Regions from separate parts of the Streptomyces sp. NPDC096040 genome, predicted to be linked through region 1. Evidence: predicted binding sites of a transcription regulator. Region 1 holds the regulator's gene; the other holds the start of a gene.
What was found. The regulator HspR, encoded in region 1, represses chaperone genes until heat shock. The targets are predictions, from matches to a motif close to TTGAGNNNNNNNNNCTCAA.
Positions count from the first base shown of each region.

Region 2: lon (endopeptidase La) is a predicted target of HspR. The motif match lies at 5,938-5,956, and genes of this name have one in related genera.

Region 1 is NZ_JBEOTA010000014.1:38,875-54,389, forward strand. It holds gene ABTY98_RS20390 (DinB family protein) at 1-498, shown strand, start outside; gene ABTY98_RS20395 (helix-turn-helix domain-containing protein) at 683-979, shown strand; gene ABTY98_RS20400 (alpha/beta hydrolase) at 962-2,365, opposite strand; gene ABTY98_RS20405 (sugar ABC transporter substrate-binding protein) at 2,776-3,912, shown strand; partial or broken gene ABTY98_RS20410 (RNA-guided endonuclease TnpB family protein) at 3,971-4,438, opposite strand; gene ABTY98_RS20415 (hypothetical protein) at 4,572-4,781, shown strand; gene ABTY98_RS20425 (DUF4177 domain-containing protein) at 4,991-5,206, shown strand; gene ABTY98_RS20430 ((Fe-S)-binding protein) at 5,279-7,546, opposite strand; gene ABTY98_RS20435 (MraY family glycosyltransferase) at 7,791-8,810, shown strand; gene dnaK (molecular chaperone DnaK) at 8,905-10,737, shown strand; gene grpE (nucleotide exchange factor GrpE) at 10,734-11,390, shown strand; gene dnaJ (molecular chaperone DnaJ) at 11,436-12,608, shown strand; gene ABTY98_RS20455 (heat shock protein transcriptional repressor HspR) at 12,614-13,075, shown strand; gene ABTY98_RS20460 (PA14 domain-containing protein) at 13,072-13,662, opposite strand; gene ABTY98_RS20465 (sugar ABC transporter substrate-binding protein) at 13,956-15,068, shown strand.
Region 2 is NZ_JBEOTA010000053.1:13,344-28,858, reverse strand. It holds gene ABTY98_RS39690 (sensor histidine kinase) at 1-623, opposite strand, end outside; gene ABTY98_RS39685 (protein phosphatase 2C domain-containing protein) at 1,032-1,820, shown strand; gene ABTY98_RS39680 (MarR family winged helix-turn-helix transcriptional regulator) at 1,864-2,355, opposite strand; gene ABTY98_RS39675 (lysozyme) at 2,632-3,438, shown strand; gene lon (endopeptidase La) at 3,501-5,915, opposite strand; gene ABTY98_RS39665 (GNAT family N-acetyltransferase) at 6,087-6,890, shown strand; gene ABTY98_RS39660 (rhomboid-like protein) at 6,964-7,764, opposite strand; gene ABTY98_RS39655 (spermine/spermidine synthase domain-containing protein) at 8,028-8,717, shown strand; gene ABTY98_RS39650 (response regulator transcription factor) at 8,828-9,568, shown strand; gene ABTY98_RS39645 (HAMP domain-containing sensor histidine kinase) at 9,565-10,671, shown strand; gene ABTY98_RS39640 (multifunctional oxoglutarate decarboxylase/oxoglutarate dehydrogenase thiamine pyrophosphate-binding subunit/dihydrolipoyllysine-residue succinyltransferase subunit) at 10,997-14,848, shown strand; gene fxsT (FxSxx-COOH system tetratricopeptide repeat protein) at 14,915-15,515, opposite strand, start outside.

The DNA.
Region 1 (15,515 bases):
AACCGCATAGGACCGCCCGCCTTCGGAAGTGAACGCGACATGCTGCGGGCCTTTCTCGACTACCACCGCGCCACCCTCGCCATGAAGTGCGAAGGGCTCACCGACGAGGAGTTGCGGCAGCAGTCGATGCCACCGTCCACGCTCTCGCTGCTCGGTCTGGTCCGGCACCTGGCGGAGGTGGAACGGGCCTGGTTCCGGCGGGTGTTCGAGGACCGTGACGCGCCCATGGTCTGGTCCGACAGGATCGACTTCCAGGCGGCGTACGACGCGAGCGGGTCGACCCGGGACGAGGCGTTCAAGGCCTGGGAGGACGAGGTGGAGACCTCGCGCCGTATCGAGCGCGAGGCCGGCTCCCTGGACCAGGCCGGATATCAGCCGAGGTGGGAGGAGGAGGTGTCGCTGCGGATGGTGATGACGCACGTCCTCCTGGAGTACGGCCGTCACAACGGGCACGCCGACCTGCTGCGGGAGGGCATCGACGGGAGCGTAGGAGCCTGAGCGCCCATCAACCCGAGCCTTGAGTCGAACAGCCCCCAGGTCATTGAGCTGGGGGCTGTCGGCTGTCAATCCTTACGGGTCGCGGACGTCCGGCTGATATGCCGGATTGGTCCGATTGTCGTGGGGCCGACCGACCTAACGTCTCAGTCGTCCCGAACTTCCGTCCCACACACGGAGAATGACGATGACGCTCGCCCGTACCGTCCGCATCGCCGCGGTACGGCCGGACGCCAGCCCTGCTGCCCTGGGCGCCCCCCGACGCCGACGTGCCCATGGCGCAGGCATCTCGCTCCGTGCCACAGCGGTCCAGTGCGGCTTCGCCGACGTGTACCACTTCTCGCGCCGGTTCCGCGCGGTCTACGGCATGCCCCCGAGCACCTTCCGTACGGTCCCGCCCGAGTCGGCACCGCCGTCCCCGATCACGAACGGCGCCCTGTCCGCGCTCCAGGCCCTGGCGCCGCCCTCACATCCCGGACGGTGACCGGCCGACCGTCAACCGGCCCGGCCGGTACGGGACATAGGCCGCCCCGTCCAGGCCGAGCGCGGTGGCCGAGCGCTGGAGCGCGGCGGGGGTCGCGGCGTCGTCCCAGTGGCCGGTGCCGACGCGGTGTTCGAGGGCGTGCAGGGCGGCCACGGTCTCGGCGGTAGTGAACGTGCAGTGGCCCTGCCGTTCGACATACGCCTGCCGCAGCAGTGCGCCGTCGCCGGCGGCGCGCACCCGGGCGGCGAAGCGGCTCTCCTGCTGGACCGGCACCAGGTTGTCGGCGGTGGTGTGAATGTCGAGCAGGGGAACGTCGAGTCCCTGACCGGCGGAGGAGGTGCGCCACGCGGTGTGGACGGCGCCGGGATCGGCGGTGGTCGTGGCGCCCTCCGTCAGGGTGCGCAGGTCGGCACGGAGGTCGAGGCCGGCCGCCCGGTAGAGGGCGTGGACCTGGGGCGCGTGCTCGGAACCGGCGAGCAGCCGGGCGTAGTCCACGCCCCGGTTCCAGGAGTTGTTGCCGCCGACGGACCGCTCCACGGCGTATCGGCCGCCCTCCACGAACGCCAGGATGCCCTGCGCGAACCAGTCGTACTGCTGCGCCTCCTGGGCCGCCCAGTCGGTCGCGGCGGGCCGGTCCTTTCCGGGCGACCAGGCGGGCAGGTTGAGGAAGGCGGCGGCCAGCGCGATCCGGGCGCGGCCCTGTGGGGTGGCCTGGGCGGCGGTCACCGCCTGGGTGAGCAGGCCGGCGGTGGCGGAGGCGTCGGCGGCGGTGTCGAACCGTACGAGTCTCACGTCCTGCCCGGGCAGCAGCAGTCGGGCGATCGTGTACTCGGCGTCCAGCTGGTAGTTGTCCAGGTCGGTGCCGCCCGCGACCAGGCCGCACTGGCCGAGCGCGCCGTCGATACGGCCGCCGCCGTCCCGGGCCAGCTGGGCGTTGACGAGCCCGCCCATGGACTGGCCGACGGCCAGTGTGCGCCGGGGCTCGCCGATCTTCGCCGTGACCGCGTCGAGGGTCGCGAACTGGTCGCGTTCGGCGCTGTCCAGAGCCCACATCGAGCCGTTCGGGTCGTACGACGACCCCGCCATCGCATAGCCCTCCGCGAGCAGCTCGGTGCGCACGGCGTCGGTGGGGGCGTCCTGGGCGACGGTGGGGCCGAAGCCGTGGCTGAACAGCAGCAGGGTGCCGTTCCAGCGGCCGGGTACGTCCGCGACCCAGGTGGCCCCGTCGGAGAGGGTGCCGGTGAGGTGGCCGGCGGCCGCGGCGTCGTCTGCCCGGGCGGCGGGTGCGGGGAGGGTGGCGAGGGCCGAGGACGCGAGCGTTGCCAGGGCGGCGAGGGCGATACGCAGCCGGGTGCGGGAGGCGCGGGGGCGGGTGACGGCGGGCATGGGGGCGGCTCCTTGTACGTGGGGGAGTACCCGGTGCAGTACTCAGTGCACTGAACGAAGCGTCCAGAAACATAGGGCCGTTTCTCTGCTGCCGTCAATGAAGTGCACAACAAAGCTGCCGTCGCGATAGCGCCCGCGAAGGGACCGGGGGTGTCTCGCGGCTTCGGCCGGTCCCCCCGGTTCAGGTCCGCCGAAATCCGTGCACACGGTGACCTGTACCGCCTGCCGCCCCGGCCACCCCGACCTGACCAGCGGGAACACCCACCCCGCCACCCGACCCCGCCCCACTGTGCCCCGTACGCCCCAACCGCCGTGTTGTCCATACGTCTTGACGCACCCGCCCGCTCCGCGTTTGCTTCCTTCACATCATCGGTCGCGCATGATGTCCCCCCACTCGGAAGGCGCCTGGTGTGAGCGCTCCTGTCCTCCGCGGCACCCCCGTGCCCCGTATCGCCCTGGCCCTGGCCGTCTCCACGTCCGCTCTCACGCTCGGCGCGTGCGGCGTCGTCGACAGCATCGGCGCGAGCGGTGACTCCCCGTCCGCGAAGAAGGGCGACGACATCACGGTGGGGCTGCTCCTGCCCGACAAGGACACGGCCCGGTTCGAGAACTTCGACCACCCCATCCTCAAGAAGGAGGTCGCCTCCCTCACCCACGGCAAGGGCAAGGTCGTCTACGCCAACGCCGAGGCGGATCCGGCCACCCAGAGCCGGCAGTTCCAGCGGATGGTGGACCAGAAGGTCGACGTCGTCCTGGTGGACGCGGTGGACGCCAAGGCCATCGCGCCGGAGGTCCGGAAGGCGAAGGACGCCGGCATCCCCGTCATCGCCTACGACCGGCTCGCCCAGGGCCCGATCGACGCGTACGTCTCCCACGACAACGAACTCGTCGGCGAGGTCCAGGGCCGCGCCATCGTGGAGGCGCTCGGCACCAAGGCGGAGACCAGCGAGATCGTCATGATGAACGGCGACCCCGCGGACCCGAACACGGCCAGTTTCAAGGACGGCGCCCTCGACGAGTTCCGGAACAAGGTCCGGATAGCCAAGGCGTACGACACTGACAAGTGGTCGCCGGCGGTCGCCGGGGCGAACATGAAGAAGGCGATCAAGGCCGTCGGCCTCAAGAACATCGCCGCCGTCTACTCGGCCAACGACGGCATGGCGGGCGCCGTCATCGACGCGCTGAAGAAAGCGGGAGCCACCAGCATCCCGCCGGTGACCGGGCAGGACGCCAACCTGGACGCGGTGCAGCGGGTCGTCTCGGGCGAGCAGTACATGACCGTCTACAAGTCCTTCCTGGACGAGGCCACCCAGGCCGCGCAGATGGCGGTGTACAAGGTGCAGGGCCGGGACATCCAGTACGACGCGCTGACCCGCGACACGGTCGACAGCCCGACCCGGAAGAAGATCCCCGCGACGCTCGTGCCGGTGGTGTCCCTCACGAAGGACAACATCAAGGACACCGTGGTCGCGGACGGCGTCTACTCCGTCGACGAGATCTGCACCCCGAAGTACGCGGCGGACTGCGCGGCGATCGGGCTGAATTGACATGCTCCTCGCCGTGACGGGCGAGGATTCCGGCCTCCCTTGACTGGTTGCTGTGCCGCTACGCGGCACGGTTTCCGGTCGGGAGTCCGTGGCTTCCTGTTTCCTCGCGCTGTGCCGGGATTGCTCCTGGTCTTACCGGCGCTCCGCAGGCCGATACCGCCGGTCCGGCGGCCGTCTTCACGTTGATCGCGGCGTCGGTGTCCCGGTCGTGGACGGTGCCACAGGCGGAACAGGTCCATTCCCGCACGCTCAGGGGTTCGGGTCCGTCCACGGCACCGCAGGTGGAACAGGTCTGGGAGGCCGGTGTGAACCGGCCGATCTTCACCAGGGTGCGGCCGTACCGGGCGGCTTTGTACTCCAGCATGCTGCTGAACGACGACCATCCGGCGTCGTGCACGGACTTGGCCAGCTTGGTGCGGCCCAGTGCCGCCACCGACAGGTCCTCCACGGCGATCCCTTGGTTCTCGGAGATCAGCTTCGTGGAGAGCTGGTGGTGGAACTCGCGGCGTGCGTCGGCGACCTTGGAGCGGCCGGGGCTCCCGTCACCGGACCTGCACGGCGTGCCGCACAACTTCACCGTGTGCCGGGCGAGTTGGAGGCGGCGGCACGGTTACCGTGAAAACGCACGGAATGACCCCTTGCGATGAGGGAACATCTCGGTGGTCCACGGTGCACGTCTCGGTACGGCCGGTGCGGTCGAGGTCTCCCGGCTGCGCGGTCTGTGGCGGGTCACACGGCCCTGGCATCCGGGACTACGGCCGTACCTGCGCAGCTACGTCGGCTACTGGGAGGCCGTGACCTCGCCCTACGAGGTGCGGCTGGTGCCGACCGGGCGGGCGACGCTGGCCAGGGCGGTGTCACCATCATGATGGCCACCGGTGACTCGACCCACCTCAGGGCAGCGCTCGACACCGGCATCGAGCACCTGCGCCACTCGACGTCGAGCAAGGCCACCGCGGCCTGACCCGACCGGCGCCCCGTCATTCCGGTCCCGCGGTGTGGGGCGGGGCCCCGGGATGATTGTCTGGCTCCGGCAACCCCGTCCCGACCGGCTTCGCCGCAGGAGGATCCCGCAGTCATGAGCAGTGCCTACGCGTACGAGTACAAGGTCGTCACCTTCCGGGAGTCGCTGATCGGCGACGCGCTGGACAGCGACAAGCTGGAGAAGGTCCTCAACAAGCACGCCGAGGACGGCTGGGGCCTCAAGGCCATCACCTCCGCCGACGTCAAGGGCCGGATAGGTCCCGGCGCGGTCGAGGGCCTGCTGCTGACCTTCGAGCGCCCGCGCGGCTGAGCGAGGCAGACCACACCGGAACGCCCCCCCGACCCACAGCGGGTCGGGGGGGCGTTCCGGTGTGCTGACGGGTTACTTCACCGGCTCCGGCTCGGGCGCGCTCTCCTGCTCCGCCTCGCCCGCCGGGTCGACCGGGGTCTTGACCGAGTCGAGGAGCAGCTGGGCCACGTCGACCACCTGGATGGACTCCTTGGCCTTGCCGTCGTTCTTCTTGCCGTTGACCGAGTCGGTGAGCATCACCAGGCAGAAGGGGCAGGCCGTCGAGACGATGTCGGGGTTCACCGACAGCGCCTCGTCGACGCGCTCGTTGTTGATGCGCTTGCCGATGCGCTCTTCCATCCACATCCGGGCACCGCCGGCGCCACAGCAGAAGCCGCGCTCCTTGTGGCGGTGCATCTCCTCGTTGCGCAGGCCCGGGACGCTGGCGATGATCTCGCGCGGGGGCGTGTAGATCTTGTTGTGGCGGCCCAGGTAGCAGGGGTCGTGGTAGGTGATGATGCCCTCGACCGGGGTGACCGGGACCAGCTTGCCCTCGTCCACCAGGTGCTGGAGCAGCTGGGTGTGGTGGATGACCTCGTAGTCGCCGCCGAGCTGCGGGTACTCGTTGCCGATGGTGTTGAGGCAGTGCGGGCAGGTGGCGACGATCTTCTTGGCCGACTTCGGCTTCTTCGTCGCCGGATCCTCGTCATCCTCGCCGAAGGCCATGTTCAGCGCGGCCACGTTCTCCATGCCGAGCTCCTGGAACAGCGGCTCGTTGCCGAGCCTGCGCGCCGAGTCGCCGGTGCACTTCTCGTCGCCGCCCATGATCGCGAACTTGACGCCCGCGATGTGGAGGAGTTCCGCGAAGGCCTTGGTGGTCTTCTTGGCGCGGTCCTCCAGGGAGCCCGCGCAGCCCACCCAGTACAGGTACTCGACCTCGGTCAGGTCCTCGATGTCCTTGCCGACGACCGGGACCTCGAAGTCGACCTCCTTGAGCCACTCCAGGCGCTGCTTCTTGGCCAGGCCCCAGGGGTTGCCCTTCTTCTCCAGGTTCTTGAGCATCGTGCCCGCCTCGGAGGGGAAGGCGCTCTCGATCATCACCTGGTAGCGGCGCATGTCGACGATGTGGTCGACGTGCTCGATGTCCACCGGGCACTGCTCGACACAGGCGCCGCAGGTGGTGCAGGACCACAGGACGTCCGGGTCGATGACGCCGTTCTCCTCGGCTGTGCCGATCAGCGGGCGCTCGGCCTCCGCCAGAGCCGCCGCGGGGACGCCCGCCAGCTGCTCCTGCGAAGCCTTCTCCTCGCCCTCCATGGTCTTGCCGCCGCCCGCGAGCAGGTAGGGCGCCTTGGCGTGGGCGTTGTCGCGCAGCGACATGATCAGCAGCTTGGGGGAGAGCGGCTTGCCGGTGTTCCAGGCGGGGCACTGCGACTGGCAGCGGCCGCACTCGGTGCAGGTGGAGAAGTCCAGCAGGCCCTTCCAGGAGAACTGCTCGACCTGGGAGACACCGAAGACGTCGTCGTCACCGGGGTCGGTGAAGTCGATCGGCTTGCCGCCGGAGGTCATCGGCAGCAGGGCGCCCAGGGAGGTCGCACCGGTGGCGTTGCGCTTGAACCAGATGTTCGGGAAGGCCAGGAAGCGGTGCCAGGCGACGCCCATGTCGGTCTTCAGGGCGACCACGATCATCCAGATGAAGGAGGTCGCGATCTTCAGGCCGGCGAAGAAGTAGGTGAGGTTCTGGAGCGTGGAGACGTCCATGCCCCGCAGCCAGGACACCACCGGGTACGAGATGAAGAAGGAGGCCTCGTACGAATCCACGTGGTGCTGGGCGCCCTCAAGGGCGTGCAGCATGAAGATGCAGACGCCGACGATCAGGATGACCGTCTCGACGAAGTACGCCTGGCCGAAGTTGGAGCCGGCGAAGCGGGACTTGCGGCCCGGCCGGTTCGGCTTGCTCAGCTGGCGGATGACGATCAGCACCAGGATGCCGAGGACCGTCATGGTGCCGATGAACTCGACGAAGACGTTGTACGGCGCCCACTCGCCGATGACCGGCAGCAGCCAGTCGGCCTGGAAGAGCTGGCCGACGGCGTTGACGATCGTCAGCAGGAGGGAGAAGAAGCCGACCGCGACGAACCAGTGCGCCACGCCGACGATGCCCCAGCGGTTCATCCGGGTGTGGCCGAGGAACTCCCTGACCACCGTGACGGTCCGCTGGACGGGCTCGTCGGTACGGGTGCCGGCGGGCACGTTCTGGCCGAGCCGCATGAAGTTGTAGATCTGCAGGACGGCGCGGGCGAACAACGCCACGCCGACCACGATCAGAACCAGCGACACGATGATCGCGGCGAGTTGCATGGGGGGCTCCTCGGGCCTGCGAGGGGTCTCTTCGGGTCTCTTCGCGAGGGTTCCCGAAATTACTAAGCGGTAACTTATGCAGTCGGTCTGAGACTACCCGCATCTTTACTCGCACTGTAGTCAGGTGCGGGGTGATCTGAATCGCTGAGGTGCGCCTGACCTGCCGCTGCCTTGCGGTGGCAAAGTGATCGTGTTATTCGTGTTATTCGTGTGGAATTGTTACATTTAGGTCTAATTTAGACGTGTGCTCTACGGGATCGCCGCCGCCACCACAGCCCTGCTGCTCGCCGCCCTCCTCGCCGCGCTGATCCGGCCGCTCGCCCTGCGGCTGGGGCTCGTCGACCGCCGGCGGGCGCGGCCTGTGCCGGTGCTGGGCGGGCTGGCGGTCGTGGGCGCCACCTGTCTGGTCGCGGGCGCCGGTGACTGGACCGGTGCCGCACCGCTCGGTACCGGGGTCGGGGAGCTGCTGGTCGCCGGGGGAGCCGTGGCGCTGCTCGGGCTGGTCGCCGACGTGTGGCGGCTGAAGACGCGGTTCCTGCTGTTCGGTACGGCTGTGGCGGCCGCGTGTGTGGTGCCGTACGGGGAGTTCGGTGTGGTCGAAGGGCTGCTCGGTGTGCTGTGGATCGCCTTTGTCGCCGTCGCCTTCAAGGGGCTCGACCACGCCGACGGGCTCGCCGGGACCGTGGGGGTGATCACCGCCTTCGGGGTCGGGGCCTGTGCCGCCGCGGAGGTCATGGACGGGCTGGCCGTCCTGCTGAGCGTGCTCGCCGCCGCGCTCACCGGGTTCCTGATGCACAACTGGCATCCCGCGCGGATCGCCCTCGGCGCCACCGGCTCGCTGTTCGCGGGGTTCGTACTGGCCGCGGCCGCGCTGATCACGCGGACCGGTTACGACCCCTTCGCCAGTGCGGGCGTGCTGTTCGCGCTCACCGCCGTCGCGAGCGCCGACGTGCTGCTCGTCGTACTGTCGCGGCTCCTCGCCGGGCGGCCGGTGCTGCGGCGCGGGCCCGACCATCTCGCGCACCGGTTGCGGCGGCTCGGGCTCACCCCGCCGGGCGCGACCGTCGTCCTCGGTGTCGCATCCTTCGCCGGGGTGCTCGTCGGGGTGCTGGTGCACGGCGGCTGGGTCGGGCGGACCGGCGCCACATGCGTCGCCTGCGTCACCGTCAGCGTCGTACTCCTACTCCTTCGGGTGCCTGTTTATGGGGTCCGTCGGCTGGAATCAACGCAGGTCAGCGGGCACTTGCGTGTAAGGAACGGATAAGAGTTGAGCCGTCGCGACTCAGGTCTGTTGACCCATGGCGAGGCTTGATGCACACTTGAGTCCGTTCCACTCAAGTCAGCTGGAGGAAATCACCATGGCACGTGCGGTCGGCATCGACCTGGGCACGACTAACTCTGTCGTCAGCGTTCTTGAAGGCGGCGAGCCCACCGTCATCACCAACGCCGAGGGTGCCCGGACCACGCCGTCCGTCGTCGCCTTCGCCAAGAACGGCGAGGTTCTGGTCGGCGAGGTCGCCAAGCGCCAGGCGGTCACCAACGTGGACCGCACCATCCGGTCGGTCAAGCGTCACATGGGCACCGACTGGAAGATTCAGCTGGACGGGAAGGACTTCAACCCGCAGCAGATCTCCGCGTTCATCCTGCAGAAGCTGAAGCGGGACGCGGAGGCCTACCTGGGTGAGAAGGTGACCGACGCGGTCATCACCGTCCCGGCGTACTTCAACGACTCCGAGCGTCAGGCGACGAAGGAGGCCGGCGAGATCGCGGGCCTGAACGTCCTGCGTATCGTCAACGAGCCCACCGCGGCGGCGCTGGCCTACGGCCTCGACAAGGACGACCAGACGATCCTCGTCTTCGACCTCGGTGGCGGTACCTTCGACGTGTCCCTCCTGGAGATCGGCGACGGCGTCGTCGAGGTGAAGGCGACGAACGGCGACAACCACCTCGGTGGTGACGACTGGGACCAGCGCATCGTCGACTACCTGGTCAAGCAGTTCGCGTCCGGTCACGGCGTGGACCTCGGCAAGGACAAGATGGCCCTCCAGCGTCTCCGCGAGGCTGCCGAGAAGGCCAAGATCGAGCTGTCCTCGTCCACCGAGACCTCGATCAACCTGCCCTACATCACGGCGTCCGCCGAGGGCCCGCTGCACCTGGACGAGAAGCTGACGCGCGCTCAGTTCCAGCAGCTGACCGCGGACCTCCTTGAGCGCTGCAAGACGCCGTTCCACAACGTCATCAAGGACGCCGGCATCCAGCTCGGCGAGATCGACCACGTCGTCCTCGTCGGTGGCTCCACCCGTATGCCCGCCGTCGCCGAGCTCGTCAAGGAGCTGACCGGCGGCAAGGACGCCAACAAGGGCGTCAACCCGGACGAGGTCGTCGCCATCGGCGCCGCCCTCCAGGCCGGTGTCCTCAAGGGTGAGGTCAAGGACGTCCTGCTGCTCGACGTCACCCCGCTGTCCCTCGGTATCGAGACCAAGGGCGGCATCATGACCAAGCTGATCGAGCGCAACACCACGATCCCGACGAAGCGCTCCGAGATCTTCACGACGGCCGAGGACAACCAGCCGTCCGTGCAGATCCAGGTCTACCAGGGCGAGCGCGAGATCGCGGCGTACAACAAGAAGCTCGGGATGTTCGAGCTGACCGGTCTGCCGCCGGCCCCGCGCGGTGTCCCGCAGATCGAGGTCGCCTTCGACATCGACGCCAACGGCATCATGCACGTGACCGCGAAGGACCTGGGCACGGGCAAGGAGCAGAAGATGACCGTCACCGGCGGCTCCTCGCTGCCGAAGGACGAGGTCGACCGGATGCGCCAGGAGGCCGAGCAGTACGCGGAGGAGGACCACCGCCGCCGCGAGGCCGCCGAGACCCGCAACCAGGGCGAGCAGCTCGTCTACCAGACCGAGAAGTTCCTCAAGGACAACGAGGACAAGGTCCCGGGCGAGATCAAGACCGAGGTCGAGGCGTCCGTCGAGGAGCTGAAGGCCGCGCTCAAGGGCGAGGACACCGCCGAGATCCGCACCGCCACCGAGAAGGTCGCGGCCGTCTCCCAGAAGCTGGGCCAGGCCATGTACGCCGACGCCCAGGCCTCGCAGGCCGCCGCCGGTGGTACCCCCACCGCTGAGGCCGACGACGTGGTGGACGCCGAGATCGTCGACGACGAGCGCAAGGACGGTGCCGCGTGACGGAGGAGACCCCGGGCTTCGAGGAGAAGCCCGACGTCCCCTCCGGCGCCACCCCCGACGACGCCGAGCCGAAGGCCGCTCCCGCACAGGGGGCGGCCCCGGCCGGGGACGCAAGCGCAGAACTGACCGGTCTGACCGCACAGCTGGACCAGGTACGCACCGCGCTCGGCGAGCGCACCGCGGACCTCCAGCGCCTCCAGGCCGAGTACCAGAACTACCGCCGCCGAGTGGAGCGCGACCGGATCACGGTCCGGGAGATCGCCATCGCGAACCTCCTGACCGAACTCCTGCCCGTGCTCGACGACATCGGCCGCGCACGGGAACACGGCGAACTGGTCGGTGGTTTCAAGTCGGTGGCCGAGTCGCTCGAGACGGTCGCGGCGAAGATGGGACTCCAGCAGTTCGGCAAGGAGGGCGAGCCCTTCGACCCGACGATCCACGAGGCGCTGATGCACAGCTATGCGCCGGACGTCACCGAGACGACGTGCGTGGCGATTCTGCAGCCCGGGTATCGCATCGGCGAGCGCACCATCCGCCCCGCGCGGGTGGCGGTCGCCGAACCGCAGCCGGGAGCGCAGGCGGTGAAGGCCGAGGGGACCGACGAGGCCCCCCCGGCCGGCGAGGACAAGGACAACGGCCCTGAGGAGGGCTGAAGTCGTAGAGATTGAGCGGAACACCGGAAAGGGGGCGCGTCGGGGATGAGCACCAAGGACTTCATCGAGAAGGACTACTACAAGGTCCTCGGCGTCCCCAAGGACGCCACCGAGGCCGAGATCAAGAAGGCGTACCGGAAGCTCGCCCGCGAGTTCCACCCGGACGCCAACAAGGGCAACGTCAGGGCCGAGGAGCGCTTCAAGGAGATCTCCGAGGCCAACGACATCCTCGGCGACCCCAAGAAGCGCAAGGAGTACGACGAGGCGCGCGCCCTCTTCGGCAACGGTGGCTTCCGCCCCGGGCCGGGCGCGGGCGGCGGCAACTTCAACTTCGACCTGGGCGACCTCTTCGGGGGCACCGCGCAACAGGGCGGGGGCGGCTTCGGCGGCGGTTTCGGCGACGTCCTGGGGGGCTTGTTCAACCGGGGCGGCGGCGCGGGCACGCGCACCCAGCCCCGGCGCGGCCAGGACATCGAGTCCGAGGTCACGCTCAGCTTCACGGAGGCCATCGAGGGTGCCACGGTCCCGCTGCGGATGTCCTCGCAGGCCCCCTGCAAGGCCTGTTCGGGCACCGGCGACGCGAACGGCACACCGCGTGTGTGCCCGACCTGCGTCGGCACCGGCCAGGTGGCGCGGGGATCGGGCGGCGGCTTCTCGCTCACCGACCCCTGCCCGGACTGCAAGGGCCGCGGCCTGATCGCGGAGAACCCCTGCCCTGACTGCAAGGGCAGCGGCCGCGCCAAGTCGTCGCGCACCATGCAGGTCCGGATCCCGGCAGGGGTGACGGACGGCCAGCGGATCCGGCTGCGCGGCAAGGGCGCACCGGGCGAGCGGGGCGGCCCGGCGGGCGACCTGTACGTCATGGTCCACGTCGACACCCACCCGGTGTTCGGCCGCAAGGAGGACAACCTCACGGTGACCGTCCCGGTGACCTTCACCGAGGCGGCGCTCGGCGGCGAGGTCAGGGTGCCCACCCTGGGCGGACCGCCGGTCACCCTCAAGCTGCCCCCGGGCACGCCCAACGGCCGCACCATGCGCGCCCGTGGCAAGGGCGCGGTCCGCAAGGACGGCACCCGCGGCGACCTCCTGGTCACCGTCGAGGTGAGTGTCCCGAAGGACCTGTCGGGGAATGCTCGTGACGCACTGGAGGCGTACCGCGAGGCGACCGCGGGCGAGGACCCGCGCGCCGAGCTGTTCGAGGCCGCGAAGGGAGCATGACAGGGATGGACGGCCGTCGACGCAGTGACAATTTCCGCGGGCCGTACGAACTGACCGAGGAGACCCCGGTCTACGTCATCTCGGTGGCGGCCCAGCTCTCCGGACTGCACCCGCAGACGCTGCGCCAGTACGACCGCCTCGGCCTCGTCTCGCCCGATCGCACGGCCGGGCGGGGCCGCCGCTACTCGGCCCGCGACATCGAACTGCTCCGCCAGGTGCAGACGTTGTCGCAGGACGAGGGCATCAACCTGGCCGGCATCAAGCGCATCATCGAACTGGAGAACCAGGTCGTCGCCCTCCAGGCCCGCGTGGCGGAGATGGAAGCGGCCCTGGACGGCGCGGCGGCCGCCATGCAGCAGCGGGAAGCAGCGGTACACGCCTCGTACCGCCGCGACCTGGTGCCGTATCAGGAGGTCCAGCAGACCAGCGCACTGGTGGTGTGGCGGCCGAAGAAGGCCAAGGACTAGCAGCACCTGTGCGAAGGGGCCCGGAGGTTCGCCTGAACCTCCGGGCCCTCGCGTGTCACTCGGCGGGTGCGCCGACCGTCCGGTCGGCTTGTTGGCCGTCCAGGTGAGCCGCGCCTTGCCGGTCGTGGAGTCGTACGTGACCGAAGTCCCGGCCGGGGCTTGGTCTTGTCGACGCCGGCCGACGTGAGGGGCGTGTACGTGAACTCGACCTTGGCGGCGCCGGTCCGGTTCACGTAGTCGATCCGCGGGGTGTGCCTGCCCTGGGGGACGGTGACGTCGAGCGTCTTGGTCACCGTCCTGGTGGTGTTCTTCCACAGGTCGACCTTGCGGCCGCCGTCGACGTACACCCGGATCCCGTCGAGCCCGGAGACGGCGAGGGCGAAGGTGCCGCCGGAGCCGAAGTCGTCCTTCGGGAGGCCGGAGGCGGGGGCGCCGCTCCAGCTCTCGCTGATCGCGGAGTCGCAGTCGGTCTTCTTCGGTGTGCCCTTGAACGTCGTGTCCGCGAACAACTCCCGTTTGTAGACGGGTGAGGCGCAGTTCGTGGCCGCCGATGCGGTGACGGCCGCGGTGCGTCTGGCTGGGTTCATTCGATCCTCTGGGCGTATCCGTGACGACGGAGACGGCCGTTACCGATGTCGACCCATGAGGAATGGAGTTGGTTGTACTGATCTTTGCCCACCCGTGAACTCCCTTTGAGTGGAGGGTCCGTAAAGGCAGTTTGGAGGCGGTTCCGCTTGCCCTTCACAGGTGCAGCGGAGGGTAGTGTTGCGCACTCGTTAAGTAGTTCCGCTTGACGCCGGGTGTGGCGTACGCGTTGTCTTTTCAGACATCTGGGTCGCAAGCAGCCCCATGTCCGGAACGCACTGAAGTGAGCCCCCGTATGCGTCGAATAGCCATGTTTGTGGCCGCGTCCACGATGACCCTCTCGCTCGCCGGCTGCGGCGTGCTCAACGCGACGGGATCGTCGAGCACCGCGAGCCCGACCAAGGGCAACGACATCACGGTGGGTGTGCTGATGCCGGACATCATCAACGCCCGGTACAGAAACTTCGACTACCCGATCATGAAGGCCAAGATCGCCGAGCTCACGAACAAGCAGGGCCGGATCGAGTACGCCAACGCCGGGTCGATCGCCTCCAAGCAGGCCGAGCAGATGCAGAAGATGATCGACGACAAGGTCGACGTCATCGTCCTGGACGCGGTCGACTCGCACGCCATCGCGGGCACGGTGAAGAAGGCCAAGGACGTGGGCATCCCGGTCATCGCCTACGACCGCCTCGCCGAGGGCCCGATCGACGCCTACGTCTCCTTCGACAACGAGCTCGTCGGCGAGGTGCAGGCCCGTACGCTCCTTGAGGGCCTCGGGCCGAACGTAGACACCTCCGACAAGGTCATCATGATCAACGGCTCGCCGACGGACCCGAACGCCAAGCAGTTCAAGACGGGCGCCCTGTCCGAACTGAACGGCAAGGTGACGATCCCGTCCGCGGCCTCGTTCGACACCAAGGACTGGGACCCGGATATCGCCGAGCAGGAGACCACCAAGGCGATCAACGCGATCGGCAAGGACAACATCGCCGCCGTCTACTCCGCGAACGACGCGATGGCGGGCGGCATCGTCAAGGCCCTCAAGGCGGCCGGCTTCACCAACATGCCGCCGATCACCGGCCAGGACGCCGACCTCGACGCCATTCAGCGGATCCTCGCCGGCCAGCAGTACATGACCGTCTACAAGCCCTACCCGGACGAGGCCGAGGCCGCCGCCGAGATGGCCGTCTACAAGGTGCAGGGCAAGGACATCCAGTTCGACGCGCTCACCCAGGACCAGGTCGACAGCCCCACCACCAAGAACATCCCGTCCCAGCTGGTGCAGGTCAGCGCCGTGACGAAGAGCAAGATCAAGGACACCGTCGTCGCGGACGGCATCTACAAGGTCTCGCAGATCTGCACCGCCGACTACAAGACGGCGTGCGCGGAGGCGGGCCTCAAGTAGGCCCGCCACCCGGCGGCTGCCGCGGGCCACTACGCGGCTCCGGCCGGGGACGACGACCCGCCGGCTGTCGTCGCGGCTCAGGCGCCGGCCCATCAGGGGAGCTGATCCAGGACCCGCCGCATGTCCACGGGCTCCGGGCCGGCGTCGGCGTACTCGACGTACCGTCCGGTCCGGGCGAACGGGCCCAGGTCAACGTGACGGGGTGCCACGCGTTCACCCACGAGGATGGGGGAGGCGGAGAGGGCGACCGGACGCTCGGCGATGACAGCTTCGCGAGTGACCGTACAGCGGCAGCCGCCTGGGCACCGTCCGGTCCTCGGTGGCCCGGGCATGCCCGTAGGCGTCGGCGAGACAGGCCTCCAGGGCCCGGACCCGCTGGGCCAGGCCTCTTCGTACGGTCGCCGCCAGTACCGGCTCGTAGGCGGTCCTGACCTCACCCGGCCGCAC
Region 2 (15,515 bases), on a different contig from region 1:
AGGGCGGCAAGGAGAAGACCCCGGGCCGCCGCGGACTGCTGGACGGCGGAGTCCAGCTCGGCGAGCGCGTAGGCGCCGGAGCCCGCCCTGGGGGGCGTCTGCTCGGCCAGTTCCTCGGCGAGGCGGTGGAGCTCGGTGATGGTCCGGGAGTACGCCTCGTGCGCCTGGAGGGCCGTGCTCTGGCCGGTGAGGGCGGACCGGCGGACGGCCGCGATGCCGTCGAGGTCGGTGCGCAGCCAGCCCGGGATGTCGGTGTCCGCGCGCAGGTCCTCGACCTGGCGGTCGACCCGGGCGCCGCGGTCCTCGGAGGGCGCCTTGGACTTGGGGCGGCCCGCCGCGACATAGGAGGTGACCTCGTCGCGCTCGTCGGCGAGCGAGTCGGCCAGCGCCAGCGCGTCCTGGGTGCGTCCGGCGAGGGTCACCAGGTCCTGGGAGTCGCTCAGCTGCCCGGAGGCGGTCAGCAGGGCGGGCGCGCCGGCCCCCGCGATCGCCGCGGCGACCACGGCCACGGCCACGATCAGCCGCGTGCGGACACGCTTACGGCGGCCGGTGCCGACGGGAGCGGCGGCAACCGTTTCGGAGGCCGTCTTCTTGCCTGTGCGCCGAGGCCGCGTCTTCTGCACCGGTGCTCGCATTCCTGAACTCGTGTACCCAAGGGGCCGGGTGGCACCCCGTCATGATCCCCGGCATTTCGGTGCCCAGTGGGGCGTGCACCCGGGACACGCACCCGATATGTAGGTCCTCGACCCTCCCAGCGCCGGTGGGTGGTGGTCTCGCTTCACCTGACCCGCCACCCGAAGGAGTGAACATCGGAGGGGAGTTGGCGGGCAAGTTCCGGTGGACTGTGCGGGGCCCTTTTCCGGCGGGCCGGTTGGACGCGGACGACAGGCTTTGACAGTATTCGCCACCACGCCTTCCCGGAGTGCGCCATTCCACCCCAAAGCAGGCGGCTGACCTGCGAGTCCGCGTGAATTCCCGGACGGTTGCCAGCCTTTGGCGAAGATCGTGAAGGGGTCGTGCAGACTGGCCGGATGCGTACTGAAGTCGTTTCGGAACCCGGCGCCCCCGACCGCCCCAACGAGGACTTCGCCGGGGTCGGACTTCCCGCCTCGGGACAGGGGGGTTGTGTGGTCGTCCTGGACGGAGTCACCCCACCGAAGGACGAAACCGGGTGTCTGCATTCCGTCCCCTGGTTCACCGCGCGGCTGGGCGGCGCACTGACCGAACTGACCGTTTCGGCACGAGATCTGACGCTGCGGGAGATCCTCGAACGGGCGATCGGACGCACAGCCGACGCACATGCTGACACCTGTGAGCTTTCTCACCCGCGCACACCCCAGGCAACGGTCGTCCTGACCCGGTGGTCCGAGGACACCGTCGAATACCTGGTCCTGTCCGACTCCGCGCTGCTCCTGCGCTCCCCCGACGGCAAGATCACCCCGGTCCTGGACGACCGGCTCGACCGTGTCCCCCGTACCTCCCTGGCCACGGACGCGATCGCCGACGCCACGGTCCGCAACAAGGAGGGCGGCTTCTTCACGGCCGCCGCCGACCCCTCGGTAGCGGCCCGCGCGGTCACCGGGAGCGTGCCCCGGCACCGGGTCGCCGCCCTCGCCGCCCTCACGGACGGGGCGACCCGCTGGACGGAGAAGTTCCGCGAGGGCGACTGGACGGCCCTCTTCGACGTCGTACGCAAAGAGGGCGCGCGGGCGCTCGTCGACCGGGTGCGGGAGCTGGAGGCGGCCGACCGGGAGGAGCGGGCGTTCCTGCGGCGGAGCAAGACGCACGACGACGCGACGGTGGTGTACGTCGAGCTCTGAAGCCCCACCCCGAGCTCCTGGGCCCTGAAGCCCCTGTCGGTGGCTACTTCTCCATCACGCCGTTCAGCTGGTGCAGCAGCCGGGCCAGTTCGGCGACCTCGCGGCGGGGCCAGTGGGCGAGCTGGCGGACATAGCGGCCGCGGCGGGCCTCGCGGACCGTGCCGACCCGGCGCCGGCCCTCGTCGGTGAGCGCGACCAGCCAGGCCCGTCCGTCGGCCGGGTCGGGCTCGCGGACGACCAGCCCGAGCTCCTCCAGGGCCCGCAGCTGGCGGGACATGGTGGCCTTGCCGACGCCGATGTAGGCGGCCAGTTCGGTGGCGCGCTGGCCGCCGCACTCGTCGAGCCGGACCAGCAGGCCGTACGCGGCGGACTCCAGGTCGGGGTGGACCTCGCGGGCCATCTCCCCCTGGCTGGCCCTGGCGCGCCGCAGCAGCACCGTCAACTCGCGTTCCAGAGTCAGGAATTCCTGGTCTGCACCACTTGGAGTCAACCCCGTGGCGGCGCGTTGTTCGTCGCCCTTTTCGTCCTCGTGCACGTCAGCACCCCTGATCGGTTTCGCAGTCCTGAAAGTTTGCGTCAAACCCCGTCATCACCGCAGCTCGCCAAGTATTTCGCAGGCGTAGACCAACGGCAGCCTCCGGACCACCTTCCCCGGCGTCTTCTACGTGCGTAGCGTCTCTGTCAGGCAAGTCGATGGCATGTCCACGCCAGCGGTTGGCGTCGCGCCGTGTGACCCTGCGTCGTGTCGCGCCTGTCCCGCCGACCGTCTCTGGCATACCTGGGACCCCACCTCACCCCACGGAGGCACGTCATGCCCGTGCACAGACCCTCCCCCACTCTCCTCACCGCACTGCTCGCGCTGCTGCTCGCGACGGTCTTCCTCACCCCGGCCCACGCCGACACGGGCACTCCCGCCCGCGGTTCGGCGTACATGGGCATCGGCGTCCTGGCCCACGACGGTCAGAGCGGTACCCCCAAGACCGGCGACGCCACCCAGACCGAGGGCGTCGACGTCTCCGGCCACCAGGGCGACGTCGCCTGGTCGACCCTGCTGAGCAGCGGGGTCAAATGGGCCTACACCAAGGCGACGGAAGGCACGTACTACACGAACCCCTACTTCTCCCAGCAGTACACCGGCTCCTACGGCGTCGGCATGATCCGCGGCGCCTACCACTTCGCGACCCCGGACACCACGAGCGGCGCGACCCAGGCCAACTACTTCGTCGACCACGGCGGCGGCTGGTCCAAGGACGGTCAGACCCTTCCCGGCGCCCTCGACATCGAGTGGAACCCGTACGGCGCCGCCTGCTACGGCAAGTCCGCGAGCGCGATGGTCAGCTGGATCGCCGACTTCCTCAAAACCTACAAGGCGCGCACGGGCCGGGACGCCGTCATCTACACGGCCACCAGCTGGTGGACCGACTGCACCGGCAACTACGGCGGATTCGCCGCCAGCAACCCGCTGTGGATCGCCCGGTACGCCTCGGACGTGGGGACGCTGCCGGCCGGCTGGTCGTACTACACGATGTGGCAGTACACCTCGTCCGGTCCCACCGTCGGGGACCACGACAGGTTCAACGGGGCCCTGAACCGAGTCGTCGCACTCGCCAACGGCTGACACAGGGCGAAGGCCCGGGCCTCCTCGCGGGGGTCCGGGCCCTCTTCATCCGGCAGCGTCCGTCACGCCGCTACCGGAACCTCCGGCGTCGCGCCGTTCGTGGCGGGCGCGAGCGCCAGCTCCAGGACCTGGCGGACGTCGGTGACGGCGTGGACGTCGAGCTTGTCCAGCACCTCCGCCGGGACGTCGTCCAGGTCGGCCTCGTTGCGCTTGGGGATGATGACGGTCGTCACCCCGGCGCGCTGGGCGGCGAGCAGCTTCTGCTTCACGCCTCCGATGGGCAGGACCCGGCCGGTCAGCGAGACCTCACCGGTCATCGCCACGTCCGTGCGGACCAGCCGGCCGGACAGGAGGGACGCGAGAGCCGTCGTCATGGTGACGCCCGCGCTCGGGCCGTCCTTCGGGACCGCGCCCGCCGGGAAGTGGATGTGCACGCCCCGCTCCTTCAGGTCGCCGACCGGGAGCTCCAGTTCGGCGCCGTGCGAGCGCAGGAAGGACAGGGCGATCTGCGCGCTCTCCTTCATGACGTCACCCAGCTGCCCGGTGAGGGTCAGCCCCGCCGCGCCCGTCTCCGGGTCGGCCAGGGACGCCTCCACGAAGAGGACGTCTCCGCCCGCTCCGGTGACCGCGAGACCCGTCGCCACACCCGGGACCGCCGTACGGCGCTCGGCCGGGTCCTGGGCGGACTCGGGCACGTGGTGCGGCCGGCCGATCAGGGCGCGCAGGTCCTCGTCCCTGACGGTGAACGGCAGCTCCCGCTGACCCAGTTCGTGCTGGGCCGCGACCTTGCGCAGCAGCCGGGCGATCGACCGCTCCAGGTTACGGACGCCCGCCTCACGGGTGTACTCGCCGGCGAGCTTGCGCAGCGCGCTCTCGTCCAGGACGACCTCGTCCTTGTCGATGCCCGCCCGCTCCAGCTGGCGCGGAAGCAGGTGGTCACGGGCGATGACGACCTTCTCGTCCTCGGTGTAGCCGTCCAGGCGGACCAGCTCCATACGGTCGAGCAGGGCCTCCGGGATGGCCTCCAGGACGTTGGCGGTGGCGAGGAAGACGACGTCGGACAGGTCGAGTTCGACTTCCAGGTAGTGGTCTCGGAAGGTGTGGTTCTGCGCCGGGTCGAGGACTTCGAGCAGGGCGGCCGCCGGGTCGCCCCGGAAGTCGGACCCCACCTTGTCGATCTCGTCGAGCAGGACGACCGGGTTCATCGAACCGGCCTCCTTGATGGCACGGACGATCCGGCCGGGCAGCGCACCCACGTACGTACGCCGGTGACCACGGATCTCGGCCTCGTCACGGACGCCACCGAGGGCGACCCGGACGAACTTCCGCCCCATCGCGTGCGCGACGGACTCGCCGAGCGAGGTCTTGCCGACACCGGGCGGACCGACGAGCGCCAGCACGGCACCGCCACGGCGGCCGCCGATGACCCCGAGCCCCCGGTCGCTACGGCGCTTGCGCACCGCCAGGTACTCGGTGATCCGCTCCTTCACGTCCTCCAGACCGGCGTGCTCGGCGTCCAGGACCGCCTTGGCGCCCTGGATGTCGTAGGCGTCCTCGGTCCTCTCGTTCCACGGCAGTTCGAGCACCGTGTCCAGCCAGGTGCGGATCCACGAGCCCTCGGGCGACTGGTCGCTGGACCGCTCCAGCTTGTCGACCTCCTTGAGGGCGGCCTCGCGGACCTTCTCCGGCAGATCGGCGGCCTCAACCCGGGTGCGGTAGTCGTCGGACTCCTCGCCGTCCTTCTCGCCGTTCAGCTCGCGCAGCTCCTTGCGGACGGCTTCGAGCTGGCGGCGCAGCAGGAACTCGCGCTGCTGCTTGTCGACGCCCTCCTGGACGTCCTTGGCGATGGTCTCGGCCACGTCCTGCTCGGCGAGATGGTCGCGCAGCTGCTGGGTGGCGAGCTTCAGTCGGGCGACCGGGTCGGCGGTCTCGAGCAGCTCGACCTTCTGGTCGGTGGTCAGGAACGGCGAGTAACCGGAGTTGTCGGCGAGCGCGGAGACGTCGTCGATGGCCTGGACACGGTCGACGACCTGCCAGGCGGCGCGCTTGCGCAGCCAGGCGGTGGCGAGGGCCTTGTACTCCTTGACCAGTTCGGTGACATGACCGGGCACCGGGTCCGGGACGTTCTCCTCGATGCGGGTGCCCTCCACCCACAGGGCGGCACCCGGGCCGGTGGTACCGGCGCCGATGCGCACCCGGTAACGGCCGCGGATCAGCGCGCCCGGGTCACCGTCGGCCAGCCGGCCGACCTGCTCCACGGTGCCGAGCACACCGGTGCTCGGGTAGCTCCCGTCGATACGCGGTACCAGCAGCACCCTGGGCTTTCCGGGCTCGGTACGGGCCGCGGCCTGGGCGGCCTCCACGGCGGCACGGACATCGGGATCCTTGAGGTCCAGCGGGACCACCATCCCGGGCAGCACGACCTCGCCGTCGAGCGGCAGCACAGGGAGGGTGAGTGATGCGGACGTCGAAGCCATGATCTCCCCTTCGGCATTGAACTTGAGCTATGCCGACTCAATGCACATGAGCCTCGGAATGTTCCCCGGGGCGTGTTCGCTCTGAGCGATCGAGTGGTGACCTGGCGGAACAGGGGCCCGCGGAGGGAAAACAGTTGAGCCGCGCGGGTGCATTCCCCGTACGGTCGGCCGGTGACCGACACAGACCTCGCGGCGACCCTGCTCGCCGCCTACGACACCGAGATGCGCGCCGTCCAGCCCAACCCGGCGCCCTGGGTCACCTACGAGCACGACGGCCCGGTGCTCCGCGTCGTGGGCCAGCACCGCGGCTTCGTGACCGGACCGCGCGACTGGGGCGGCGTGCGCGGCCGTGAGCTGGACGCACTGATCGCCCGGCAGCGGGACTTCTTCGCGGCGCGCGGCGAGGCGGTGGAGTGGAAGACGCGGGGGCACGACGTCCCGGCGGACCTGCCGGACCGGCTGCGTACGGCGGGCTTCGTGCCCGAGGACGCGGAGACGGTGGTGATCGCCGAGGTCGCGGACCTGGCCGGGCCGGCTCCCACCCTCCCTCCCGGGGTGACATTGCGCAGGGTCACCTTGGACGCGGACCTGGGCCGCATCGCGGCACTGGAGACGGCGGTGTGGGGGCAGGACATGACATGGGTCGCCGACTACCTGCGGGGACGGCTGGCGGTGGAGCCCGACGGCAACGAGGTGTATGTGGCGGAGGCGGCCGGGAAGGTCGTATCGGCGGCCTGGGTGGCCTTCCGCACGGGCACCCGGTTCGCCACGCTGCTGGGCGGCTCCACGCTGACTGAGTGGCGCGGCAAGGGCATCTACCGCGCGCTGGTCGCCCTACGAGCGACCCGAGCGGCGGCCCTGGGCGCGTCCTACCTGCACGTGGACGCGTCGGCAGACAGCTGCCCGATCCTGAGGCGCCTGGGCTTCACGGCGGTGACGACAACGACCCCGTACGTCTGGACGCCGTCCGGCTGACGTGCGCGGCGCCTGCGAGGCCGGGGGCGGGATGGTGCTCCGGGGGGCCCTCGACGCGCTGGACGCCGCGCGGTTACGCGGCGGTGACACCGGCCGGGACCGGGGCCTGGTGCCGCTCCCGGTACCAGCGCCGTACCAGCGGCCAGAGTGCCGTCCCGATGCCCAGCGAGATCAGATGACCCCAGTTGGTCATCGGGTCTTCGAAGGCGATGAGGTCCGTGAGGAGGCTGTAGCCGACCAGGGCGAGCAGGGGCCAGCGCACCCAGGGGGTGAGCAGGCCGGAGAGGGCGCCGATGCTGGCGGCCACGCCGAAGCTGATGCCGTAGTCGAGGCGGTGCAGGGAGGTGCCGGGGAGGTGGCCGGCCAGGACCGCGAGGCCGACCGGGACCTCGGTGGCGAGGGTGGCCAGCACATGGCCCCCCAGGAAGACGAGGATCGCCCGGGCGCCCCCTATCCGCCGTTCCAGTGCGGTCAGGACGAGCACGAAGGCGAGGGCGTACGGGGAGAGGAGGCCGCCCGCGATCCACAGCGCGCTGGCCAGCAGGACGAAGACCGGGGTGCGGAGGAGGTGGGCGACGTCGGTGCTGGAGTCCTGGTAGACGGAGTGCAGGAGGCCGGGGCTGGCGTAACCGGCGAAGAGCGAGGTCAGCGTGAGGATCGCCGTGTAGGTGAAGGTGACCGGGGTGCCGGTGGGGCTGGGGAGCAACCGCCAGGGGCGCACCCGGAGGGGGCGTACCCGGAGGGCGGGGCGCGGGGTCTTCGGGGCGGCGACCGAGCCGCGCTGGCGGGGCACACCGTCCAGCAGGGCACCGACCTCCGCGGCCGGAAGGGGCTCGGGCGCGGGCGTCGATGCGGCCCTCGCGGTCCGTTCCACGGTGAGGCGCTCCTTCCGTTTCGCTCCACCCTTCGCGGTCCCTGGAGTCGCTGTCTATGACCGAGGCCACACGGGGAGCGATTCACAGGATTATCTGAAGAAGCATGAGGGGTCGAGAGGAACCATATGAGTCACCCGCGGCCACCGGCGGGCGCGAAGCGCCGGGCGGCCCCTCGAACGAGTGACACCCGTGCGACCGTCCGACGCCCGTAATTCGCGTGGCCGCAAAGCCCTGTTGAGGCAGGATGGCCGACATGGCGGAGATGACTGGCGCGACTTCCGTGGCCGACGGCCCTCCCGTGGTCCTGGACCGGCGCGAAGGGCCGTACGGCGAGGTGGTCCTGCGCCGACACGGCGGACTGTTGCAGATCATCGCCAACGGCTGCTTCCTGATGGACACCTCCGACGGCCGTTCGGAGCGGCTGCTCGTGGACGCCGCCCGGGAGGCCCTGGACGGGCGGGCGGAGCCGGCGGTGCTGATCGGCGGGCTCGGTGTCGGGTTCTCGCTCGCGCACGCCGCGCGGGATCCCCGCTGGGGGCGGATCACGGTCGTGGAGCGGGAACCCGCGGTCGTCGGCTGGCATCGGGACGGTCCGCTGTCCCCGCTCTCCGCGCGCGCGTTCGCCGATCCGCGCACAGTGCTCGTCCAGGACGATCTCCTCGCGTACGTCAATGAGACTTCCGACACATTCGACGCGCTGTGCCTGGACATCGACAACGGGCCCGGCTGGACCGTCGACAAGGGCAACGAGGGCCTCTACTCGCCGAGCGGACTCACAAGCTGCGCAAGGGTGTTGAGACCGGGCGGGGTGCTCGCCGTATGGTCCGCGCAGCCCTCCGCCGAATTCGAAGAAACCTTGCGGAATGCCGGGTTCAAACAGGTGCGTACCGAAGAGATCCCGGTTGCCCGGGGCGTTCCGGACGTCGTTCACCTTGCCGTCCGCCCTGGATAGCGAGTGCGCCGCCTGTCCCCGTAATGTGCATCCCTGACGCGGATCATTCAAGCGTCAATCGCAGTCATGGGATCACCCCACTGGTTCCGGAAAGCACACAGGGGCGGGCGATGGAGCAGACACACACCTCCCACAACGGCGCGCCGACGGCCACTCCGGGCGCCCAGCGCCGGGTTCTGGTCGTCGAGGACGACCCCACGATCGTCGACGCCATCGCGGCCCGCCTGCGCGCCGAGGGATTTCTCGTGCAAACAGCGGGCGACGGGCCGGCCGCCGTCGACACCGCCGAGGCCTGGCAGCCCGATCTGCTGATCCTCGACATCATGCTGCCCGGCTTCGACGGTCTGGAGGTCTGCCGTCGTGTGCAGGCCCAGCGGCCGGTGCCGGTGCTGATGCTCACCGCGCGCGACGACGAGACCGACATGCTGGTCGGCCTCGGGGTCGGCGCCGACGACTACATGACCAAGCCGTTCTCCATGCGGGAGCTGGCGGCCCGGGTGCACGTCCTGCTGCGCCGGGTGGAGCGGGCGGCCATCGCGGCCTCCACGCCCCGGTCCGGCATCCTGCGCCTCGGTGAGCTGGAGATCGACCACGCGCAGCGCCGGGTGCGGGTGCGCAGTGAGGACGTGCACCTCACGCCGACCGAGTTCGACCTGCTGGTGTGCCTGGCCAACACCCCGCGCGCGGTGCTCTCCCGTGAGCAGCTGCTCGCCGAGGTGTGGGACTGGGCGGACGCCTCGGGCACCCGCACGGTCGACAGCCACATCAAGGCGCTGCGCCGGAAGATCGGCGCCGAGCGGATCCGCACCGTGCACGGTGTGGGCTACGCGCTGGAGACACCGACGCCATGAGCGGGGGGCCGGCCCGACCGAGAGGCCCCGGGGAAGAGCCCTGGGGGGCCGTACGCCCGTTCTCGATCAAGACCAAGCTGGGCGCGCTGGTCGTCGTCTCGGTCCTGATCACCACGGGTCTCTCGATGATCGCGGTGCACACCAAGACGGAGCTGCGCTTCATCACGGTCTTCTCCATGATCGCCACACTGCTGATAACGCAGTTCGTGGCACATTCGCTCACCGCGCCGCTGGACGACATGAACGCGGTGGCCCGCTCCATCTCGCAGGGCGACTACACGCGGCGGGTGCGCGAGAACCGCCGGGACGAGCTGGGCGACCTGGCCGAGACGATCAATGTCATGGCCGACGAGCTGGAGGCCCAGGACCGCCAGCGCAAGGAGCTGGTGGCGAACGTCTCGCACGAGCTGCGCACCCCCATCGCGGGTCTGCGGGCCGTCCTGGAGAACGTCGTCGACGGCATCGCCGAGCCGGACACCGAGACCATGCGTACGGCCCTCAAGCAGACCGAACGCCTCGGACGCCTCGTGGAGACCCTGCTGGACCTCTCCCGCCTGGACAACGGCGTCGTACCGCTGCGGCAGCGCCGCTTCGAGGTGTGGCCGTACCTCTCGGGCGTGCTGAAGGAGGCCAACATGGTCGCCGGGGCGCGCGGCGTCGCCTCGAACTCCGGCAGCCACACCCGTACGGACGTCCATCTGCACCTGGACGTCTCCCCGCCGGAGCTGACCGCGCACGCCGATCCGGAGCGCATCCACCAGGTCGTGGCGAACCTCATCGACAACGCCGTCAAGCACAGCCCGCCGCACGGCCGGGTGACCCTGAAGGCGCGGCGCGGCCTGCAGCCGGAGTCGCTGGAGCTGGAGGTGCTTGACGAGGGCCCCGGCATTCCGCGTTCGGAGTGGCACCGCGTCTTCGAGCGCTTCAACCGGGGAGCCGTACGACGCCCGCACGGGCCCGGCAGCGACGGCGGTACGGGTCTTGGCCTGGCGATCGCCCGGTGGGCGGTGGATCTGCACGGCGGCCGGATCGGCGTGGCCGAATCCGATCGGGGTTGCAGGATCATCGTCACCCTCCCGGGACTTTCATCCGTGCCAAGTTGACGTAAAGTTCGGTCCGGAGCCTCAAGATCCACCTGGGGCCGCACGGGCGTCCGCGCAGCCGGGCACGTGTGATCAGGTGCGGCCTCCGCGCACGTCGCGACGGGCGCCGAGGTGAGGTGATCATCGGCGTGGCGGAGCCATGCCCGATTAAGTCCTCTCACAGCGGAACCACGCTTGTTTCCCGCCATTTCAAGCCCCGAAACGCAGTTTTCGATGTGACTTACACGACGATGAACCGGCCCGACCTGACCTTCACGGTCTTGGAGGCGTAGCCTTAATTCCCGCTGTCCATCACCTTGTGAAGCGGAAGAGGGCGGTTGCCGCCGTGTCGCCACAGTCCCCCAGTAACTCGAGCATCTCGACCGACGCAGACCAAGCGGGCAAGAATCCCGCAGCCGCGTTCGGACCGAACGAGTGGCTCGTCGACGAGATCTATCAGCAGTACCTCCAGGACCCGAATTCGGTCGACCGTGCCTGGTGGGACTTCTTCGCCGACTACAAGCCGGGGGCGCCCGCCGCCTCGGCTCCGGCGGGTACCGCGGCCGCGGGGGCCGCGGGCACCACGACGCCCGCGCAACCGCAGGCGCAGCAGGCCGCGGCTCCGGCCGCGCCGGCGCCCACCACGCCCGCTCCCGCCGCTCAAGCGCCGGCGGCACCCGCCCCGGCTGCTCAGGCCGCCCCGGCCGCTCCCAAGGCCGCAGCGCCCGCTCCGGCGCCCGCCAAGCCCGCCGCTGCCGCTCAGGCTCCGGCCGCCGCCAAGCCGGCCGCTGCCGCCGCCGCGAAGGCCGCGCCCGCCGCCGCTGCGCCCGAGGGTCCCGAGCTGGTCACCCTGCGTGGCCCGGCCGCGGCCGTCGCGAAGAACATGAACGCCTCGCTGGAGCTGCCGACGGCCACCTCGGTCCGCGCGGTCCCGGTGAAGCTGCTGTTCGACAACCGGATCGTCATCAACAACCACCTGAAGCGCGCCCGGGGCGGGAAGATCTCCTTCACGCACCTGATCGGCTTCGCGATGGTGCAGGCCATCAAGGCCATGCCGTCGATGAACTGGTCGTTCGGCGAGAAGGACGGCAAGCCGACCCTCGTCAAGCCGCCGCACGTCAACCTGGGCCTCGCCATCGACCTGGTGAAGCCGAACGGCGACCGCCAGCTGGTCGTCGCGGCCATCAAGAAGGCCGAGACGCTGAACTTCTTCGAGTTCTGGCAGGCCTACGAGGACATCGTCCGTCGCGCCCGCGACAACAAGCTGACGATGGACGACTTCACCGGTGTGACGGTCTCCCTGACCAACCCCGGTGGCCTCGGCACCGTCCACTCGGTCCCGCGTCTGATGCCCGGCCAGTCGGTCATCATGGGCGTCGGCTCCATGGACTACCCGGCGGAGTTCCAGGGCACCAGCCAGGACACCCTGAACAAGCTCGGCATCTCGAAGGTCATGACGCTCACGTCGACCTACGACCACCGGGTCATCCAGGGCGCCGCCTCCGGCGAGTTCCTGCGCTCGGTCGCGAACCTTCTCCTCGGCGAGAACGGCTTCTACGACGACATCTTCGAGGCCCTGCGGATCCCCTACGAGCCGGTCCGCTGGCTCAAGGACATCGACGCCTCGCACGACGACGACGTCACCAAGGCCGCCCGGGTCTTCGAGCTGATCCACTCCTACCGGGTGCGCGGCCACGTCATGGCCGACACAGACCCGCTGGAGTACAAGCAGCGCAAGCACCCCGACCTGGACATCGTCGAGCACGGCCTCACCCTGTGGGACCTGGAGCGCGACTTCGCGGTCGGCGGCTTCGCCGGCAAGTCGATGATGAAGCTGCGCGACATCCTCGGCGTGCTGCGCGACTCGTACTGCCGCACCACCGGCATCGAGTTCATGCACATCCAGGACCCCAAGCAGCGCAAGTGGATCCAGGACCGCGTGGAGCGCCCGCACTCCAAGATGGAGCGCGAGGAGCAGCTGCGGATCCTGCGCCGCCTGAACGCGGCGGAGGCCTTCGAGACCTTCCTGCAGACGAAGTACGTCGGTCAGAAGCGCTTCTCCCTGGAGGGCGGCGAGTCCGTCATCCCGCTGCTCGACGCGGTGCTGGACTCGGCCGCCGAGTCCCGCCTCGACGAGATCATCATCGGCATGGCCCACCGCGGCCGCCTGAACGTGCTGGCGAACATCGTCGGCAAGTCGTACGCCCAGATCTTCCGCGAGTTCGAGGGCAACCTCGACCCGAAGTCGATGCACGGCTCCGGCGACGTGAAGTACCACCTGGGCGCCGAGGGCACCTTCACCGGCCTGGACGGCGAGCAGATCAAGGTCTCGCTGGCCGCCAACCCGTCCCACCTGGAGACGGTCGACCCGGTCATCGAGGGCATCGCCCGCGCCAAGCAGGACATCATCAACAAGGGCGGCACGGACTTCACGGTGCTGCCGGTGGCGATCCACGGCGACGCGGCCTTCGCGGGCCAGGGCGTGGTGGCCGAGACCCTGAACATGTCGCAGCTGCGCGGCTACCGCACCGGCGGCACGGTCCACATCGTCATCAACAACCAGGTCGGCTTCACCGCGGCCCCCGAGTCCTCGCGCTCGTCGATGTACGCGACGGACGTGGCGAGGATGATCGAGGCCCCGATCTTCCACGTCAACGGCGACGACCCCGAGGCGGTCGTCCGCGTCGCCCGGCTGGCCTTCGAGTTCCGCCAGGCGTTCAACAAGGACGTGGTGATCGACCTCATCTGCTACCGCCGCCGCGGTCACAACGAGTCGGACAACCCGGCCTTCACCCAGCCGCTGATGTACGACCTGATCGACAAGAAGCGCTCGGTGCGCAAGCTCTACACCGAGTCCCTTATCGGTCGCGGCGACATCACCCTGGAAGAGGCCGAGCAGGCCCTGCAGGACTACCAGGGCCAGCTGGAGAAGGTCTTCACGGAGGTCCGCGAGGCCACCTCGCAGCCGGCCGTCGCGGACGCCCAGGCACCGCAGGACGGCTTCCCGATCGCCGTCCCGACGGCGATCTCCACGGAGGTCCTCAAGCGGATCGCCGAGTCCCAGGTCAACATCCCGGACTACTTCACCGTCCACCCGCGTCTGCTGCCGCAGCTGCAGCGCCGGGCGGCGATGATCGAGGACGGCACCATCGACTGGGGCATGGGCGAGACCCTGGCCATCGGCTCGCTGCTGATGGAGGGCACCCCGGTCAGGCTCTCCGGCCAGGACTCCCAGCGCGGCACCTTCGGCCAGCGCCACGCGGTCCTGATCGACCGGGAGACGGGCGCCGACTACACCCCGCTGCTGTACCTGTCCGAGGACCAGGCCCGCTACAACGTCTACAACTCGCTGCTCTCCGAGTACGCGGTGATGGGCTTCGAGTACGGCTACTCGCTCGCCCGTCCGGACGCGCTGGTGATGTGGGAGGCCCAGTTCGGCGACTTCGCCAACGGCGCCCAGTCGGTCCTCGACGAGTACATCTCGGCGGCCGAGCAGAAGTGGGGCCAGACCTCCGGCGTCACCCTCCTCCTCCCCCACGGCTACGAGGGCCAGGGCCCGGACCACTCCTCGGCCCGCATCGAGCGCTACCTCCAGCTGTGCGCGCAGAACAACATGACGGTGGCCATGCCCACCCTCCCCTCGAACTACTTCCACCTCCTGCGGTGGCAGGTGCACAACCCGCACCACAAGCCGCTGGTCGTCTTCACCCCGAAGTCGATGCTGCGCCTCAAGGCGGCGGCCTCGAAGGCGGAGGAGTTCACGAGCGGGCAGTTCCGCCCGGTCATCGGCGACACCTCGGTCGACCCGAACGCGGTCCGCAAGGTCGTCTTCTGCACCGGCAAGGTCTACTACGACCTGGAGGCCGAGCGGCAGAAGCGAGGTGTCACGGACACGGCGATCATCCGCCTCGAGCGCCTGTACCCGCTGCCGGGTGCGGAGCTCCAGGCCGAGGTCAACAAGTACCCGAACGCCGAGAAGTACCTGTGGACCCAGGAGGAGCCGGCGAACCAGGGCGCCTGGCCGTTCATCGCCCTCAACCTGATCGACCACCTGGACCTGGCGGTCGGCGCGGACATCCCGGCCGGCGAACGCCTGCGCCGCATCTCCCGCCCGCACAGCTCCTCCCCGGCCGTCGGTTCCGCGAAGCGGCACCAGGCGGAGCAGGAGCAGCTGGTGCGCGAGGTGTTCGAGGCGTAGGCCTCGGGATCAGCACGCCGAAGGGCCCGGCCCCCGTCGCGGGGGCCGGGCCCTTCGGCGTGTGGGTCAGCTCGCCTGGGGCTCGAAGTCCCAGTACGGGCGGTTGCGGGCGCGGGCGGAGATGGTGTGGACGTGCTGCTTGCCCAGGGTCGTCTCCAGGTCGGCCAGGGCCTCCTGCTCGGTCTTCTCCGCCTGCTGCCGGGAGCGCAGCCCGCGCAGGTCGGCCGCGTAGGCGACCCGGGCGGAGAGGGTGAACGGGTGGGTACGGCCGAGGGTCTCGGTGGCCCGGGCGATGGTGATCCTGCTCAGTTCGGCGGCGGACTCCGTCTCACCGATCAGGTTGCGCAGGGCGGTGGCGTTGAGGGCGCAGCCGAGCGTGTAGGGGTGGTTCTCGCCCACGGCCGCCGCCATGTCGGCGAGCGCCTGCTCGATCAGGACGTGCGCGTACTCGCGCTCGCCGACGTTGCGCAGGATCATGGCGTGGTTGGCACGCGCGCCGATGATGAACGGGTGCCTTTCCGGGAGCAGTTGCTCGTACCGGGCCAGGACGGACTCACTGGTCTCGCGGGCCAGGTCGATGTCACCGTGCTCACGGTTGAAGCAGCTGTGACTGACAGCGGCGGACAACGTACGGAGGTTGTTCTCGCCGAGCCTGCGCTCGTACCCC